Regions from separate parts of the Vibrio breoganii genome, predicted to be linked through region 2. Evidence: predicted binding sites of a transcription regulator. Region 2 holds the regulator's gene; each other region holds the start of a gene.
The links. The regulator PurR, encoded in region 2, represses purine synthesis genes. The targets are predictions, from matches to a motif close to TNANGNAAACGTTTNCNTNA.
Positions count from the first base shown of each region.

Region 1: OCU35_RS07225 (phosphoribosylaminoimidazolesuccinocarboxamide synthase) is a predicted target of PurR. The motif match lies at 3,712-3,731, and genes of this name have one in related genera.
Region 3: purE (5-(carboxyamino)imidazole ribonucleotide mutase) is a predicted target of PurR. The motif match lies at 4,445-4,464, and genes of this name have one in related genera.

Region 1 covers NZ_AP024864.1:1,545,070-1,550,469, reverse strand. Annotated here, with positions in the region: gene OCU35_RS07240 (carbon-nitrogen hydrolase family protein) at 1-351, shown strand, start outside; gene OCU35_RS07235 (DUF1059 domain-containing protein) at 520-708, shown strand; gene OCU35_RS07230 (YjiH family protein) at 861-2,234, opposite strand; gene OCU35_RS07225 (phosphoribosylaminoimidazolesuccinocarboxamide synthase) at 2,542-3,645, opposite strand; gene OCU35_RS07220 (hypothetical protein) at 3,785-4,159, opposite strand; gene OCU35_RS07215 (hypothetical protein) at 4,291-4,482, opposite strand; gene OCU35_RS07210 (DUF2786 domain-containing protein) at 4,656-5,339, opposite strand.
Region 2 covers NZ_AP024864.1:1,072,004-1,077,403, forward strand. Annotated here, with positions in the region: gene OCU35_RS05085 (DUF7577 domain-containing protein) at 1-185, opposite strand, end outside; gene OCU35_RS05090 (TVP38/TMEM64 family protein) at 198-884, opposite strand; gene purR (HTH-type transcriptional repressor PurR) at 1,717-2,733, opposite strand; gene torD (molecular chaperone TorD) at 2,885-3,532, opposite strand; gene elyC (envelope biogenesis factor ElyC) at 3,621-4,388, opposite strand; gene cmoM (tRNA uridine 5-oxyacetic acid(34) methyltransferase CmoM) at 4,568-5,353, shown strand; gene mukF (chromosome partition protein MukF) at 5,362-5,400, shown strand, end outside.
Region 3 covers NZ_AP024864.1:2,806,531-2,811,930, reverse strand. Annotated here, with positions in the region: gene def (peptide deformylase) at 1-415, opposite strand, end outside; gene dprA (DNA-processing protein DprA) at 525-1,655, shown strand; gene OCU35_RS13085 (DUF494 family protein) at 1,658-2,131, shown strand; gene OCU35_RS13080 (DNA topoisomerase family protein) at 2,139-2,693, shown strand; gene OCU35_RS13075 (5-(carboxyamino)imidazole ribonucleotide synthase) at 2,768-3,883, opposite strand; gene purE (5-(carboxyamino)imidazole ribonucleotide mutase) at 3,888-4,373, opposite strand; gene OCU35_RS13065 (L-threonylcarbamoyladenylate synthase) at 4,558-5,115, shown strand; gene hemF (oxygen-dependent coproporphyrinogen oxidase) at 5,119-5,400, shown strand, end outside.

The sequences.
Region 1 (5,400 bases), 470 kb from region 2:
ATGAATCATATAGCTCGAGAAGGGGGGTGTTGGGTATTGGCAACCGCGACAGCGCTTCATGGCCGAGATATACCTGAGAATTTCCCTAGTGGTAGTGAGCTGTTCAGTAAAGAAGAGTGGATTAATCCTGGAGATGCAGTTGTTGTTAAACCTTTCGGTGGAGTAGTAGCAGGCCCTTTGCATGAAGAGCAAGAGTTATTGTATGCCGAAATTGAAACAGAAGAGTCAGCGAAGTCACGAAAAACTCTTGATGTTTCAGGTCATTATAACAGACCGGATATATTCCACTTTGAAGTTGATAGGCGTTCTATGGCTCCTGTAACCTTTTGGGATGATGGGGACTTTGAATAGACTATAATTACTTGGATAAGAATACGTTTCTTAGAAGCAGAATAAAGGTTAAGAAAGGACTTCTCAATAGACCGCGTATTTGTGTTATTGCAGACGATTTAAGAAGCGCAAGATAGATTTGGGTACCTTGCCTTGTCGTATAAATCTCTTCGACTTAGGAAATTGACTATGTCTAGTATCGATTGTCGAGATTACCCTGGAGAAATAAACTGTTCTGTAGCTTTAGCCGCAGACTACAAAGAAGAGTTACTGTTAGCGGTGGTTGAGCACGGTAGTAAAGTGCATGGATATGAAGACACCCCAGAGTTTCGTGAGCAGATAGTGAAAGAATTTAAAGAAGGCACACCTCCAGTGTAAAAATTCTGAAGTTTAGTTTTGCCGTCTCAGTGAGACGGCTTTTTTGTGAATTAGCAAAGTCAACAAAGCCCCTGTACAGGCGACAGTGTATGATGCTGGAGAGAATAGACCCCGCAATTCTCTGTATTATGGGGTCTATTATAAGTAATAACTTAGAAAATAAGGTGCCCGCACAAGGCAATAATCGGTAGTGTGATTAGTGTTCTCAACACAAAAATGGCCATTAGTTCGAATACATTTACCGGAATCTTACTTGATAGAATCACAGAGCCGGTTTCTGACATGAAAATTAACTGTGTGATAGATAGCGCAGCAATGACAAACTTTGTAAGGTCGCTGTCAATGCTAGAAGCCGCAATAATCGAAGGGACATACATATCGGTGAAACCCACTAGAACCGTTTCCGCAGCGGCTGTTGCTTCAGGAAGGTTTAGCATTTCCAATACTGGTACAAAAGGAGCACCCAACCAAGTGAATATCGGAGTGGCTTCTGCAATGATCAAACCTACAGTACCGACAGCCATAACCACAGGTAAAACGCCAAACATCATATCCAGTGCGCTGTGTAATCCCTCTTTTGCCACTGACGATAAGCTCTTCACTTTACTCGCTCTTTCAAGAGCGAGTTGGTAACCAAACTTAACCGCAGATTGTCCTTCAGGGATTAGTTCATCATTGCTGTTTGGCTCAGTGCCATCAATATAGGTATCTTTTTTGTAGCTCAGTGGTGGCAAGAACTGAATAATCATTGCCGCTACCACACCTGACAAACAGATAGTGGCATAAAAAGGCACAAAGTAATTTTCCAAGCCTACTTGTGTCAGCACAACCAGTGAGAAAGAGATACCAACAGGTGAGAACATAGTTGCGACAACGGCAGCTTCACGAGTAGTGTATTTTTTCTGCTCATACTGTTTGCTCGTAAGAAGAACGCCCACGGTGCCGTCACCAAGCCAAGAAGAAATGCAGTCGATAGCCGCTCTACCAGGAAGACGGAACACCGGGCGCATGACTTTACTTAGTAGAGTGCCAAGAAGTTCAAGTAAACCAAAGTTTAACAATAGCGGTAGTAGCAAGCCTGCAAAAAAGAAGGTAACAAATAATGAGGGCAGGAGATCATGCAATACCAATCCACCAGTATTACCATTCCATATTAACTCAGGACCAACTTGATGCAGTGCAGCTAGCGTGAACAAAGCGCCTAGCACTCTTACTGCAACCCAAGACGGAGAAAGAACAAAAAGGCGGCTGAGCAGAGTTGATTGGACAATAAAGTTAGGCTTAAGGACGTTCGCAACTAAAGTGGCAAAAGCGGAGAAGCAAATTACTGCGGTAACAGTAGGTAAAATGGCATCTCCAAGTACACTCTTCACACCTTTCGCCATCAATGCCAACGGGAAAGTGAAGCTATCCGCTACGTTCAGCGGTGCCAAAAAGAAAAACAAACCCAATAGGGAAGGGATAGCAAACATCAATACGTTTCTTTTGTTATTAACCGTATTGTTCGCTACTAAAATATCGCTCATCTACAACCTCATGATGACTATTTATTCACTTAATGTGAATCTTAAAACGTTGGTTGCGATTCTACACAGTAAGGTTAAGTGCGCAAGAAATTATTTATATAAATATGCATTTTAACTGAATTTAAAGTCACTAGATGTTGGTTGTGTCTGTGGTGTTACTGGAGTGTTTCGGCTTGGTTTTGGTTATGTTTGTTTGATGGGTTGGTTTTGGTGTTCTAATGGTAAATAAAAAGACCCTCAATAATTAGTATCTAATTACTGAGGGTCTCTGTTTATTGTTTATGACAAAGCCATAAAAATGCAACTTCTAATCAATCAAGCCATATTCTTTGCTTAAGATTTCAACAATCTCAGACTTTGGATTGGAGCTTAGTTTGATGGCATTGCCTGTGATCTTTTCGGCAATATTGGTATACGTTTTTGATAGATCCATCATCGCTGAAAGTGGCAGTTCATTATCGTTTGCCAATGCTTCACGCTCGTTCATGCGGTCTTTGTTTAAGAGGATATCTGGATCTGGGAAGTGGTTAAGCAAAAACTGACGGAAACCTTCTTTAGAGTTTTCCACAACTTCACCATTCTTATAAGCTTGCTCATCCCAAATACGAGAAGAATCAGGCGTACCTACTTCATCCATGTAGATAAGCTTTTCATTTCCTTTGCTATCCGTTACGTAACCAAACTCAAATTTGGTGTCGACAAAGATCTGTCCAATCTTGGCAAGTTCGTTGTCGATAACGTTGAAGCCTTCTTTGAGTAGCACTTCGTATTGATCGACATCTTCTTTAGCTAGGAAGTTGAACGAGGCATAGTTGTCCAGCAGATCTTGGCGTGTGATATTGACGTCATCAACTTCAGGAACATTAGGTATGCCCTTTAAAATGCCTTTAGTCGATGGAGTAATCAGTAGGTCTTGTAACAAGCCATCTTTAATTAGGCTTTCAGGTAAATCAATACCACAGAAATTACGTTCGCCTTTCTCATAAGCACGCCACATAGAGCCTGTGATGTATTTTCTGCAAATGGCTTCAACCATCACCGGTTTAGCTTTTTGTACAATCCAAACTAGGGGGTGGGGGATATCGAGAATGTGGCTATCTGCTAGGCCATTGTCTTTAAACAGCTTGAACCAGTGATTTGAAATTGCGTTCAAAGCTGCGCCCTTACCAGGAACACCTTTTAGGTTCTCTTCACCATGCCAAATACAATCAAATGCTGAGATACGATCGCTAATAACCATGATAGCCAAAGGTGCATCATCAGACACATCATAGTTTTTTTCTTTGATTAAGCGACGGCTATCTTCATCAGTTAGCCAATATACAGAACGCACCTTACCACTGTGAACAGGCTTGTCCGTGCGGATAGGCAGGTCATCGTTAACGTCTAATACTTGGTCAGCAAGATTCATAATTTATACCTAATAGGGCAAATACTGATGCGAATAATACACAGATCATTTTCACTATTCCAATAGAAAAGCAAACGATTGCGCCTAAGGTATTTGCAAAGGGGAGATTTCCCCTTTGGTATCTTAAATTATTGTTAACTTAGTGAAGGTATTGAGTATTTGACGTTGAGAAAAACACATCACAATCATGATCTTTACCTAATTGCTGTAATTGTTTCTGAGCGACAGCGTCAATGTTACCACTAGCAACGACGGCACTCGCGTTACCTGAGGTGATGGCTTTGATGACAACTTCCATCTCGTTGCTTTTGTTCGAAGGCTTTAACTGAATAATTTTTTCGCAATCTACACTGTATGTTTGAAGGTCTTTAAGTTCAGGCAAATGGGTCTGCGCTGTAAACAGAATCCACTTACGGGCAGAGGATGCTTTAGCCAATCGCTCGAGGTTACAAGGCTGATAAGCGCTAGGTGTAAGACTTAAAGTATTGCTGTTATTCAGGTTTTGAAAGTGCATTTACTGTATCTCCATACATACTGTATGAATAAACAGTAATACTGATTCGGTTAAAGATCAAGCTCAACAATTAAAATTTGTGCATAAAAAAACCCAGCGCTAGGCTGGGTCGTTGATCTTGCTTGAGGAGCTTAAGCTCTGTGTCCGCTTAGAGATTCTTTTTGCGGAGTGACTCGTTCTTCATGATTGTAGCGTTTCACATCGATTAGCGCGGTTTGCTTACAGGAGCCACAGCTAGAGTTGACGAAGCCGTCCATGTAAGTCAGTTTTTCGACAAAGGCTAATTTTTTACACCAATCGCAATGTGAGAAGGTTTTTTGCATACCGTTAATTACTCCATAAGTATTTGCATGTGATACTACCTTGTTTAATTTCGAGACAAGCTAGCATCGTTATTTCGATCCTCGCTACAAGGTTAGGTACCTAATATTACACTACGAAAGCATAAATGTTAAATATTTGTTTAATTTCGTAACATTTAGTTGTTATTGAGCGTCTATTTAAGCAATTTTTTTGCTTGCGCCCCTTCTACCGGACGACTTACCGACAGGGTTCTACCTTTCTTTAGTCCCACTTCGTAGTCAGCAGTGAGATTCTTCATTGCTTCTTGAAGTTGCTTTTTAAAGGTTTCACGATCGATATTCTTAAATTCTTTATCGATATAGTTTTTAATCTTTTTATCTGATTCGTCATCGGGAGCGATAAGAGGCAGTTTTTCTAGAGCGCCTTCTATCCAACCGGATAAAAATGAGTTTACGCGCTTGGTCACCTCAGAAGCAGGAGTGCCAGAACCTGCAAAGCTGTTTCTGAATTTACCCGTATGTTCATTCATCTCTCGATAAACGACATCGAATGCAAATGCCGCGAATATAGCGCGATCAGCCTCGCCGATGAACTCTACTCGTTTTAGACCTTTGTGGTTAAGTAGCACAGCTTCAACACCAAATCTGGTATTAATCCCACGTATGATTCGTAGAATATTACTGCCTACGTTTGCAGGAAGCAGATGAGAGGATTGGGTTTTACCCATTTTGATGAACTCAATATCGTCTTTTTCAAGACCGTATTTGAGCATAAGGTTGTGTGCCATCTTGATGGCATTAGCCGCCTCATTAACATTGGCTGAATTTCCCAACTCAAGACACTTTGCTATTTTTTTCAACGCTTTTTGCTTGTTCATGCTTTCTCGGTACTGCCAAAAGGGGGACACATTTTACTCCTTTTTTAACGACTCTGAAAGC
Region 2 (5,400 bases):
TTCGCTTGTTCTTGCTTATGATGGTCAATTAGCCAAAGATAGGGCAGGCTAGAATCGTCCATTGGAAGCTCGCCTTGCAGGCCAAACATACCCTCACCACGCACTTCAACCTGAATGTTGTGACTAAGCAAAAGCTCACAAAGTATGTGAGCTTGTGGGGGATTTTGCGCGACAAATAGTTTCATTGTATTCCTCAGTTATGCCGTGCTTGAGCCGTTCTGCGGACGGATTTTGCCCATAACCCATTTAGCTATCAGCGGGAATAGCCCTAACAATGCGAATGAAGCTAATACGGTGGGTGAAACGATACCTGACAAGCTATCTATCTCTGCTAATTGTGTACCCGCATTCAGATACACCATAGTCCCTGCAAGCATGCCTAACTGGCTGAATACATAAAACTTAGCGATAGAAATGGGAGTGAGTCCCATAAGCAAGTTGATCAAGAAGAATGGGAACACAGGGATAAGACGCAAAGAGAATAGATAGAACGCACCGTCTTTTTCGACCCCTTTGTTGATGGTCTCTAATTTCGAGCCAAACTTCGCTTGAACCCAATCGCGCAGTAAGTAACGACTACTCAAAAACGCCAAGGTAGCGCCAATGGTGCTAGCAAAAGATACCAACAATAAGCTACTCCAAAAGCCAAACAGGGCGGCACCTAACAGCGTCACCACGGCAGCGCCAGGAATAGAAAAGGCGGTAATGAACACATAACCAATAAAATACAGAGCAGCAGAAAGCACGAAGTTTTCTTCGATTTGAGCGTTCAATGCCAGTTGTTGTGCTTTGGCATTTTCTAGGGTCAGATATTGACCAAAATTCGCACCAAGTAACACGATAGCAACCACTAAAATTAGCCCGATTATCAATTTCTTATTCATGATTCTGCCCTTATCATCCTGAGTAAGTATAGAGACACGACGAGCAATAAAAAACTTTCAAATTAATTATTTTAAGGTGAGAAGGTGGTGCTTGTATTAAGTCGTGTGCGTATGCTCGTTGCTCGCGAGTGAATTTGACCATCGATCTTCCCGTCGTTCCCGAGTGCTTTTATCGGGAACCTGAAGAGTTCCGGAGGTAGCAGACCCTCGATAGGAGCGCTCGAGGGTGACGTGTTTGGTTACTGTAGGGTGCTCTGTTTTGACACTGAGCGTACTCAAATTACAGTACAAACGCACCATCCAAACCCCTCGTCGTTCCCGATCGCTTCTATCGGAAACCTGAAGAGTTCCGCAGAGAGTAGACCCTCGATAGAAGCACTCGAGGGTGACGTGTTTGGGGGTTCTGAGTGCTTTGTTTTGATACTGAGCGGACTCAAATGACAGCACAAACGCACCATCCAAAACACACCGTCGTTCCCGAGCCTTTTATCGGGAACCTGAAGAACTACCGATGTAGTAGACCCTCGATAGAAGCTCTCGAGGGTGACGTGTTTTGGGGCTTTGGTGTGTTCTGTAGGGTGGGCTTTGGGCGAGCAGTTTAATACTGAGCTGACTCAAATTACAGAGTAAAAATACAACCTCAAACCCCGCTCGTCGTTCCCGAATGCTTTTATCGGGAACCTGAAGAGTTCCGGAGGTAGTAGACTCTCGATAGAAGCACTCGAGGGTGACGGGTTTGGAAGTTCAAGGATGACTTTTGTTATTGGTAAGGATTTAACTTAGCAAACAAAAACGGCAGCCCTAGGGCTGCCGTTCTTAAATATTCTACAACTTATCCAGCATTAAGATTACGCACACTCGCGCGTTCAATCAGCTCTGGGTGCATTTCAAAGACACGGCGGTCGTGATCTTTATCCTTGATACGCTCAAGAAGGATCTCAAATGCAGTCTTGCCCACACGACGCTTAGGTTGGTGAACCGTAGTCAGTGGAGGTGCAAAGTAGGCTGCAAGGTCGATATTGTCGTAGCCAATGATCGAAATATCTTCAGGAACCAATAGACCATGCTGTCTTAGGCGACTGATCAAGCCTAGTGCCATGATGTCGTTAAAACAGAACACAGCAGTAGGGCGCTGCTCTTCTGGAATAGCAAACAGCTTGTCGGCAGTTTCAACGGCTGTATCACACTCGAAGTTGCCTTCGAAAATACGTTTCTCGTCAAAATCGATGTTCGCTTCTTTTAGAGCACGCTTATAACCGGAAATACGCTCGATGCACGCCAGTTTCTCAGCTTGACCTGTCAGACAAGCAATTCGCTTATGACCATTTTCGACAAGGTATTTAGTTGCTAGATAGCCACCTTCTTCTGAGTTATCGATGATCTTATCTGCAGAAGATGATTCTGGGCCCCAGTCCATAACTACTTTCGGAATACCAGGGTGAGAATCTAGCATGCCACGCAGCTCTTCAGTCAGGTCTGAACACATAACCAAAATACCGTCGACACGCTTCTCTGCAAGCATGCGGATGTAGTCACGCTGCTTCTCATATAACCCACCAGTGTTACATAGGATAAGGGTATAGCCTTGGCGGTAACAGTAGCTTTCTACGCCGTCGACCACTTCTGCAAAGAATGGGTTCGTCGACTGAGTTACCAACATGCCAATGGTGCGAGTGGTGTTACATTTAAGACTACGAGCTACAGCACTTGGTGCATAGTTAAGCTCTTTTACTGCGTCCATTACACGTTCTTGCGTTGCTTCTGCAACAAAACGAGTTTTGTTAATCACGTGGGAAACAGTGGTAGTGGACACACCAGCTAGCTTTGCGACGTCTTTAATGGTTGCCATGCTATACCTTGTAAAGAAAACCGAGGGTTATTGAAAATGGAATGTTAGGAAGAGGTTAGCACTCTTGGCCTATACTGCAAACGATTGCGCCGGGCAGTCTAGCCATAAATGCAAGTGCTGACAATGCATTTATGGCCATAATGTGAATCTATTACTCATTGCCCAGATAGCGGCAATCTAATTCACAGAAGTTAACGAGCAATTCGGCGACGGAAGAATAAAAACCAAACTCATCATATTGAGTGCAGTTTTCAGAAAATTGCGGTATCCAAGAAAGGATATGCTCTTCTATTAACGCCTTTTGTTCAGCTAGTGCTTGCTCAAGGTGAGACTCTTGCTCTAGCTCATTGGAGCGAATAATTAGGTTACCAAGGAAGTCCAATTCTAAGGCGAGATGATCGGCAGGTTCGTTGAAGTTCTTATCCACTTCAATGCCTTTATCCAGCATTAGCTGCGCCATAGCTTGAGCAGGCTTGCCATTGAGCAGTTTACTGTCATCCAGATAGATAGAGGCGTAAGGCAGTGCAGCATACTTATCTGACGTTAAGAATAAGTCACAAAAATCTGCAGCGAGTTCCAGCTGAGCATCTTCTCTATCTTGAAGGCGGTTGAGCGCGTCAACAACGCGTTCTACAGACTTAACCAGTTCTTCATTTTCGGCCAGCCCACCTAGAAATCCACGTACTTCAGCAGATTGATAGGCCTTCAAGTCTTCTTCTGTCAGTTCTTTAGAGAACAGGCTTGAAAACCACCAGTAGATTTCAGCGCGTTGTTCGTTGAACTGTTTTAGTTCTTGCATAGATAAATCCGTTTCTTTGACACAAATGAAAAGGCTATCTGTATAGATAGCCTTATCGTGTTAAATAGTAACTTAAATTATGAATCAGTTAGTTGGAGCTGACAAGATCTCGTATCTTCTGCCACCAAATTCCCATGGTTTCATGCCAATAGCGCTCAGTTTGCTCGAGATAACGAGCCTGAGGCGTGTATTTGACCCAGGCTTGATTGATATTCGACTGTGCCAAGTAATTAGTAGGTGCAGGCAACGGCTCAAGACCGGCGCTATGGAACTCTCCTAAGGCTCGGTGCATGTGGCTAGCCGAAGTCACAAGGGCTAGGCTCTTTTGACCCACAAATCCTGCGGCTTGCCTTGCTTCTTCCCAGGTATCTTGAGCGGTCTCTAATAGAATGATGTCAGATTTTGCTACGCCCAATGCTAAAGCGACCGTTGCCATCATGCGCGCTTGGCTCATTTCTGAGCCTCCGTCGTAGCCAGACAAAATAAGTTTTGCGCCAGGGTACATACGCAAAATACGAATGCCTTCGCTCAGGCGCATCAACGCCGTTCGGCTTAACTCTGAAGTGGGCGGAATCTCAGCGTCAACCACATGCCCACTGCCAAGGACCATGACATAATCTAGGCTCTCTGATGGTGGTAAAAAGGCGGTGTATTTTCGTTCTAAAGGCTTAAGAAGAGAGGTTGAGACTGGCTGGAATGAAATAGTAAAGATCGATATCAGTGAGATAAAGATGAAAATACAACCAGCTTTATGCCTTCGGGTAAACATAACGAGTGCCAATCCTACGAAGCCAACCAGTAACATTGCAGGCAGTGGCATAAGAAAAGCAGTGATGATTTTTTTCAGTTCAAACATGTTGGGATAAACCAATTCCTAGGTTAGGTGGGGCAAAAAATGTGTCACGGGAATAAATGCCCCGCATTTGGTCGTTTTTTTAGTCGATCGAAGAGTCAAATCAACGACAGCGCTTTATTCTTGACGTCCTTGTGACACAATACGAAACACTCTTAAATAACATCATACCTTAATTAAAAGTGACACAAGATCGTAATTTCGACGATATTGCCCACAAATTTGCCGAAAATATTTATGGCTCGGACAAAGGCAATATACGTCAGACTATCGTCTGGGAAGATTTGCAGCAAATCATAACCCAGATTGGTGGCGACTCGAAACCTCTTACCGTACTTGATGCGGGCGGTGGGTTAGCTCAAATGTCACAAAAGTTGGCGCAGCAAGGCCACAACATTATTTTGTGTGATGTGTCTAACGAAATGCTTTCGTTAGCTAAGCAAGATATTGCGCAAAAGGGCTTGCTAGAGCAGTATCAGTTTATTCATGCGCCGGTTCAAGAGTTGGATCAACATCTCGAACAGCCAGTGGATTTAATACTGTTTCATGCGGTAATGGAATGGCTAGCAGATCCTAAACAAGCGCTTCAAAAATTAATGAGTCATGTAGCCCCAGGCGGCATGGCTTCGATTATGTTTTATAACCACCACGGATTGGTGATGAAAAACGTAATTTGCGGCAACATACCTCATGTATTGCAGGGAATGCCCCATCGTAAACGGTTTAAGTTGCAACCTCAGAAAGGGTTGTTACCAGAAGACGTATACCAATGGCTACAAGAGTGCGATTTGCGCATTTGTGGTAAATCTGGGATCCGATCTTTTCATGACTATATTGGATTTACTCAGTATGTGGGTGATTACAGTCAAGAAGATCTGATGCAACTTGAACAGCAATTATGCAGAACTGAACCCTACCTTTCATTAGGAAGATACATTCATGTATGGGTTCAGAAGGAACAACAGTAGGGAACTGGATGAGTCAACTCTCCCAAGAAGGGCAACAAAGCGACCAA
Region 3 (5,400 bases), 1.1 Mb from region 2:
CCAAGTGGTCAAGCTCATGCTGCACACAGATTGCAAGCAGGTCATCAGCGTCAAAAGCGAATTCTTCACCCTCTCGGTTCAAAGCCTTCACCGAAATTTCTGCTGCGCGAGAAACAAGCGCGCGTGCACCTGGAACAGATAGGCAACCTTCTTCGATACCGTCTTCGCCACGCTTGTCAGTGATCTCTGGATTGATAAGAATCAAAGGCTCGTCGCGAGTCTCAGAAAGGTCAATAACCACGATCTGTTTATGCACGTCTACTTGCGTAGAAGCTAGGCCAATGCCTTCTTCTGCGTACATAGTCTCAATCATGTCATCGATGTGAGTTTGTAGTTCTGGCGTAAAGTCTACAACCGGCTTAGCGACGGTGCGTAGACGATCATCTGGAAAGGTTAGTACATGTAATAAAGACATAATCACTCAAAAAAGTTGAACTGCGCCGAAAGAATCTCAGCCATTTGTGACAATTTTAGTCATTTTGGTCTTCAAATAACAGCACCAATCCACTTCGATGAGATTCTCTATGAAAGAACAACAGATAACAGCATGGCTTACGCTCTGTATGACGCCTCGTTTAAGTGGAGTTAGGTTGCAGAAAATCCTTGAGTTTCTTTCCCCTCAACAACTGTTATCTCTGTCAAAAAAGGAGCTGTTTTCTCTTAAGTTTACTGAGCCTCAGGTACGGTTTTTAACGGCCACATCCAATCAAAGTGTCGATAAATGCCTAGAGTGGGCAAATAAAGACGGTAACCACTTACTCATAGCAGAAGACAAAGAAACGTATCCGCCTTTGCTAAAAGAAATCCCCAGCTTTCCTCCGGTACTGTTTGTTCAGGGGGAGGTGACAACACTGTGCTCGACCCAAGTGGGTATCGTTGGTAGCCGAAATAGCTCTCAAGATGGCCTATACATTACTCGCCAATTTTCTTCGCAACTGACCAAAGTTGGCGTGACGATCACCAGTGGTTTAGCTCTGGGAGTGGATGGTCATGCGCATCAGGCCTGTTTAGAGCAGAACGGAAAAACAATTGCCGTATTAGGGAGTGGCTTTGATTTTTTATACCCCAAGCAACACAAGTCGTTAGCACAGCGAATCAAAGAGAATGGCGCGCTTGTTTCTGAGTTTCCGCCCTTTTATCCACCGAGAGCGTATAACTTCCCAAGGCGTAATCGAATCATTAGCGGCTTATCTGTTGGCGTGTTGGTGGTTGAGGCGGCGCAAAAAAGTGGATCTTTAATAACGGCGCGTTTTGCCCTAGAGCAAGGGCGCGATGTGTACGCAGTTCCGGGTTCGGTGCTCAACCCCAATGCTGCGGGGTGCAATCAATTGCTTCGAGATGGAGCGGTTTTAGTGAGAGATGCGCAAGATATTGTTCATGAAATTAATGGCTTAGTTAACTGGTCTTCTACAATACAACAAGAGGCCGCTTTATCTTTGCCGCCGTCAGTTGAAAAGGGAGAACAAAGAGAGCAAACGGAGACAGGAAATCAGCCAATACTGGATCTGCTGGGAGAGAGGCCTGTGGCAGTTGATTTTTTAGCAGAAAGGGCCCATTTACCCGTAAATCAGGTTATGATGCAGTTATTGGAGCTGGAGCTTCAAGGTATAGTGGCTTCAGTCGTTGGTGGTTACATTAGATTAAGGGGGAGCTGACTATGATGGATATTCTTATGTATCTGTTTGAGACGTACATTCATAGCGAGAGTGATTTGAACGTCAATCAAGATGAGCTTGAGCAAGAGCTCCTTCGTGCTGGCTTTCGCCAAGATGAAGTGTACAAAGCGCTAAATTGGTTGGAAGACTTAGCGGCCTTGCAAAGTGAAGACTCAAGTCAAAACATTGCGACCAGCTCAGCAACGTCGATTCGCATCTATTCAGACCAAGAACAGCAAAGAATAGACACTCGCTGTCGAGGCTTTATCTTGTTCTTAGAGCAAATAGGCGTATTAAGCGCAGAACTGCGTGAGATGGTGATAGACCGAGTGATGGGACTAGAAACCACCGATTTGCAACTGGATGACCTGAAATGGATCATCTTGATGGTGCTGTTTAACGTACCCGGCAATGAAAATGCTTACACAACGATGGAAGAGCTACTCTACTCGACAGATCACGGCATTTTGCATTAATCCAACTATGAATAAGATCAACAACCAACTGTTCTCTTCTGAAGGGCATGCTCTAGAACAGCACTGCCCAAACTGCGCTAGCCCTTTGCAGATGCGCCATGGTAAACATGGTGCCTTTCTTGGTTGTACTCAATATCCTGCGTGTGACTATATTAAGCCTTTGCATCAAGCGTCAGGGCAGATATTAAAACCGCTTGGTGTGCCTTGTCCTGATTGTGGCGATGAGCTTGTGTTAAGACAAGGTCGCTATGGCATGTTTATTGGCTGCTCGAGTTATCCAGAGTGTCACTATATTGGCAGTATGGATGAGCCCGAAGACCACAGTGTTGAATCGTTTTCTTGCCCAGAGTGCAATAAAGGGCACTTGATAGAGAGAAAGTCGCGTTTTGGAAAGGCATTCTATGCCTGCGACCAATACCCTAAGTGCCAATTCTCTATTAACAATGAACCCAAACAAGGGACATGCCAAGAGTGCGGCTTCAAGTTGCTGGTGGTTAAGAAGAGCGGTGAGAAAAGTAGTCTGCTGTGCGCAAGTCGCAAGTGCCAAGCTAAACAGCAATAGAGTCGGCCACAATAAACTAAGAAACAATAAAAAAGGAGGCGTTAGCCTCCTTAGTTTTTTAAGCTCTGTTCAGATTATTTCCGATGCAGTGCTGGAAAGGCATCGGCGTCAAGCCACTGAGCAATAGATTGCAGCTGTTGCTCTAAGTCTGCTTGGTCATTACCACACACGTTAATGTGTCCCATCTTACGACCAGGACGCTTTTCTTTGCCATACCAATGAATGTGAGCTTGGCTCATGCTGAGCAACTCTTCGGCAAGCGTATCTTCACCTAGAATGTTTATCATTGCAGTAGGGCGAAGTGCCTTAGTGCTTCCTAAGGGAAGACCACATACCGCGCGCATATGGTTTTCAAACTGGCAAGTCTCAGCACCTTGTTGTGTCCAGTGGCCAGAGTTGTGAACGCGTGGTGCGATCTCATTGACCATCAATTGACCTTGAACGTCAAAAAACTCTAGTGCCAACACGCCAACATAATCTAGGCATTCCGCTACAGCAGTAAACATCTGTTTTGCTTGAGCTTGAAGCTCTGGCTCGTCGATGGCCGTAGAAAGGCTCAATACACCATCGGTGTGCACATTCTCAGCGAGCGGGTATACCGCAATCTCACCATGCTTGTTTCTAGCACCGATCAGCGATACTTCACGATCAAACCCAACAAACTCTTCAGCAATAATGGCTTGCGCTTCAGAAGAGGCAATGCACTCCTCCATTTCAGCCCATACCGCATCTGCCGTCGAACGGTCTTTTAAACGCCATTGGCCCTTTCCATCGTATCCACCTAGCGTGCTCTTAAGCACCATAGGCAAACCAACGTAGTCGATAGCGCTTTCAAAGTCTTGGCGGGTGCGAATAAGAGAGTACTTAGCATTGGCTACGTCAGCTTTATCAAGCAGCGCTTTTTCGATGCGGCGATCGCCACCGGTTTTAATGGCTTCTGCACTTGGCAGTAATTTTCCACTGGCCTGGCAAGCATCCAGTACTGGGTGTGGAACATGCTCAAACTCTGCCGTGATGACATCAGCTTGTTCGATAGCGGCTTGTAACCCGCTACCTAACTTAGTTTGAGTGATAGGTTCAACAATAGATTCGCTATTGACATCAAAAGCAATGGTTTTGATATTCAGTGGAGCGGCAGCCAGCGCCATCATGCGAGCTAACTGTCCGGCACCTAAAACTAAAACTTGCACGGTATTAATCCTCCGCTGGGTTCGGATTAGCAAGTACTGTATCGGTTTGTTCCTTGCGGAAAGCTTCTACTTTTGCCATTACTTCAGGAACGTGAGTACCAATGATCTGTGCTGCTAGAATGCCTGAGTTTGCTGCACCCGCTTCACCGATAGCCAGTGTACCTACTGCAATGCCTTTTGGCATTTGAACGATAGATAGCAAAGAGTCCATGCCTTTTAGGGCACGAGATTGAACAGGAACACCGAGAACAGGAAGGCTAGTAAATGCTGCACACATACCAGGAAGGTGAGCTGCACCGCCTGCGCCTGCAATAATGACTTTAATGCCGCGATCTTTTGCGCTATTTGCATAGTCCGCTAGTAGTTGTGGAGTACGGTGAGCTGAAACTACTTTAGTTTCGTAGCTAACACCGAATTGGTCGAGCATCTCAGCGGCTAACTTCATCGTTGGCCAATCTGACTTAGAACCCATGATAATACCGACTTGCATGTTACGACTCCTAATTTAACTAGTTGAGCTTTGAATACCAATTTTGCGCGCATTATACGGTTATTTTTTGAATAGGAAAACGTTTGCGTCGGTTTGTTTTGCCGATTTACAGGAAATGCTTACCAGCTAGGAATAGAATTTGTAAACTAAGTAGAAAGATAGTGTAGAAAAGGACACTCAAGGAATGATGGTAATTGATCAAGCAGTTGATGCTCTGAAGCAAGGAAAGGTAATTGCATACCCCACAGAGGCTGTATTTGGAGTCGGATGCGATCCAGACGATGAGAAAGCGCTAGAAGCACTTATCGAACTAAAGCAAAGAGACCCAAGCAAGGGACTCATCCTGATTGCAGCAAGCTTTGATCAGTTGTTGCCCTACGTTGATGTAAGTGCGTTATCTACAGAGCAATTAGATACGGTATTTAAAAGCTGGCCGGGACCTGTGACTTGGGTGATGCCCATCAGCAAAAAAGTCCATGAATTGGTTCATGGGCAGTTTGATAGTGTTGCAGTAAGAGTCACTGACCATGAGATGGTGCAGCAGCTTTGCTTAGAATTTGGTAAGCCGATTACCTCTACAAGCGCCAACCTATCCGGTTTGCCACCTTGTCTGACTGCTGATGAGGTTGAAAGCCAGTTAGGGTCTGAGGATGTGTTCATCTTGCAAGGCGCTGTGGGCAACCGAAATAAACCCTCAGAGATAAAAGACGCACGATCTCTACAAGTATTAAGACAAGGATAAATGATGGCACAGGTCGACAAGGAAGCGGTAAAGCGCTTTCTACTACAGCTACAAGATACTATTTGTGCTGAACTGGAAGCTGCGGATGGAGAGGCCACCTTTATAGAGGATGCATGGACTCGAGAACAAGGCGGAGGCGGTCGTACGCGCGTTCTAAAAGGCGGAGCGACTATTGAGCAAGGCGGAGTGAACTTCTCGCATGTCTTTGGCGATAAAATGCCAGGCTCAGCCACCGCACATCGACCAGAGCTCGCTGGACGCAAGTTTGAAGCCATGGGTGTTTCT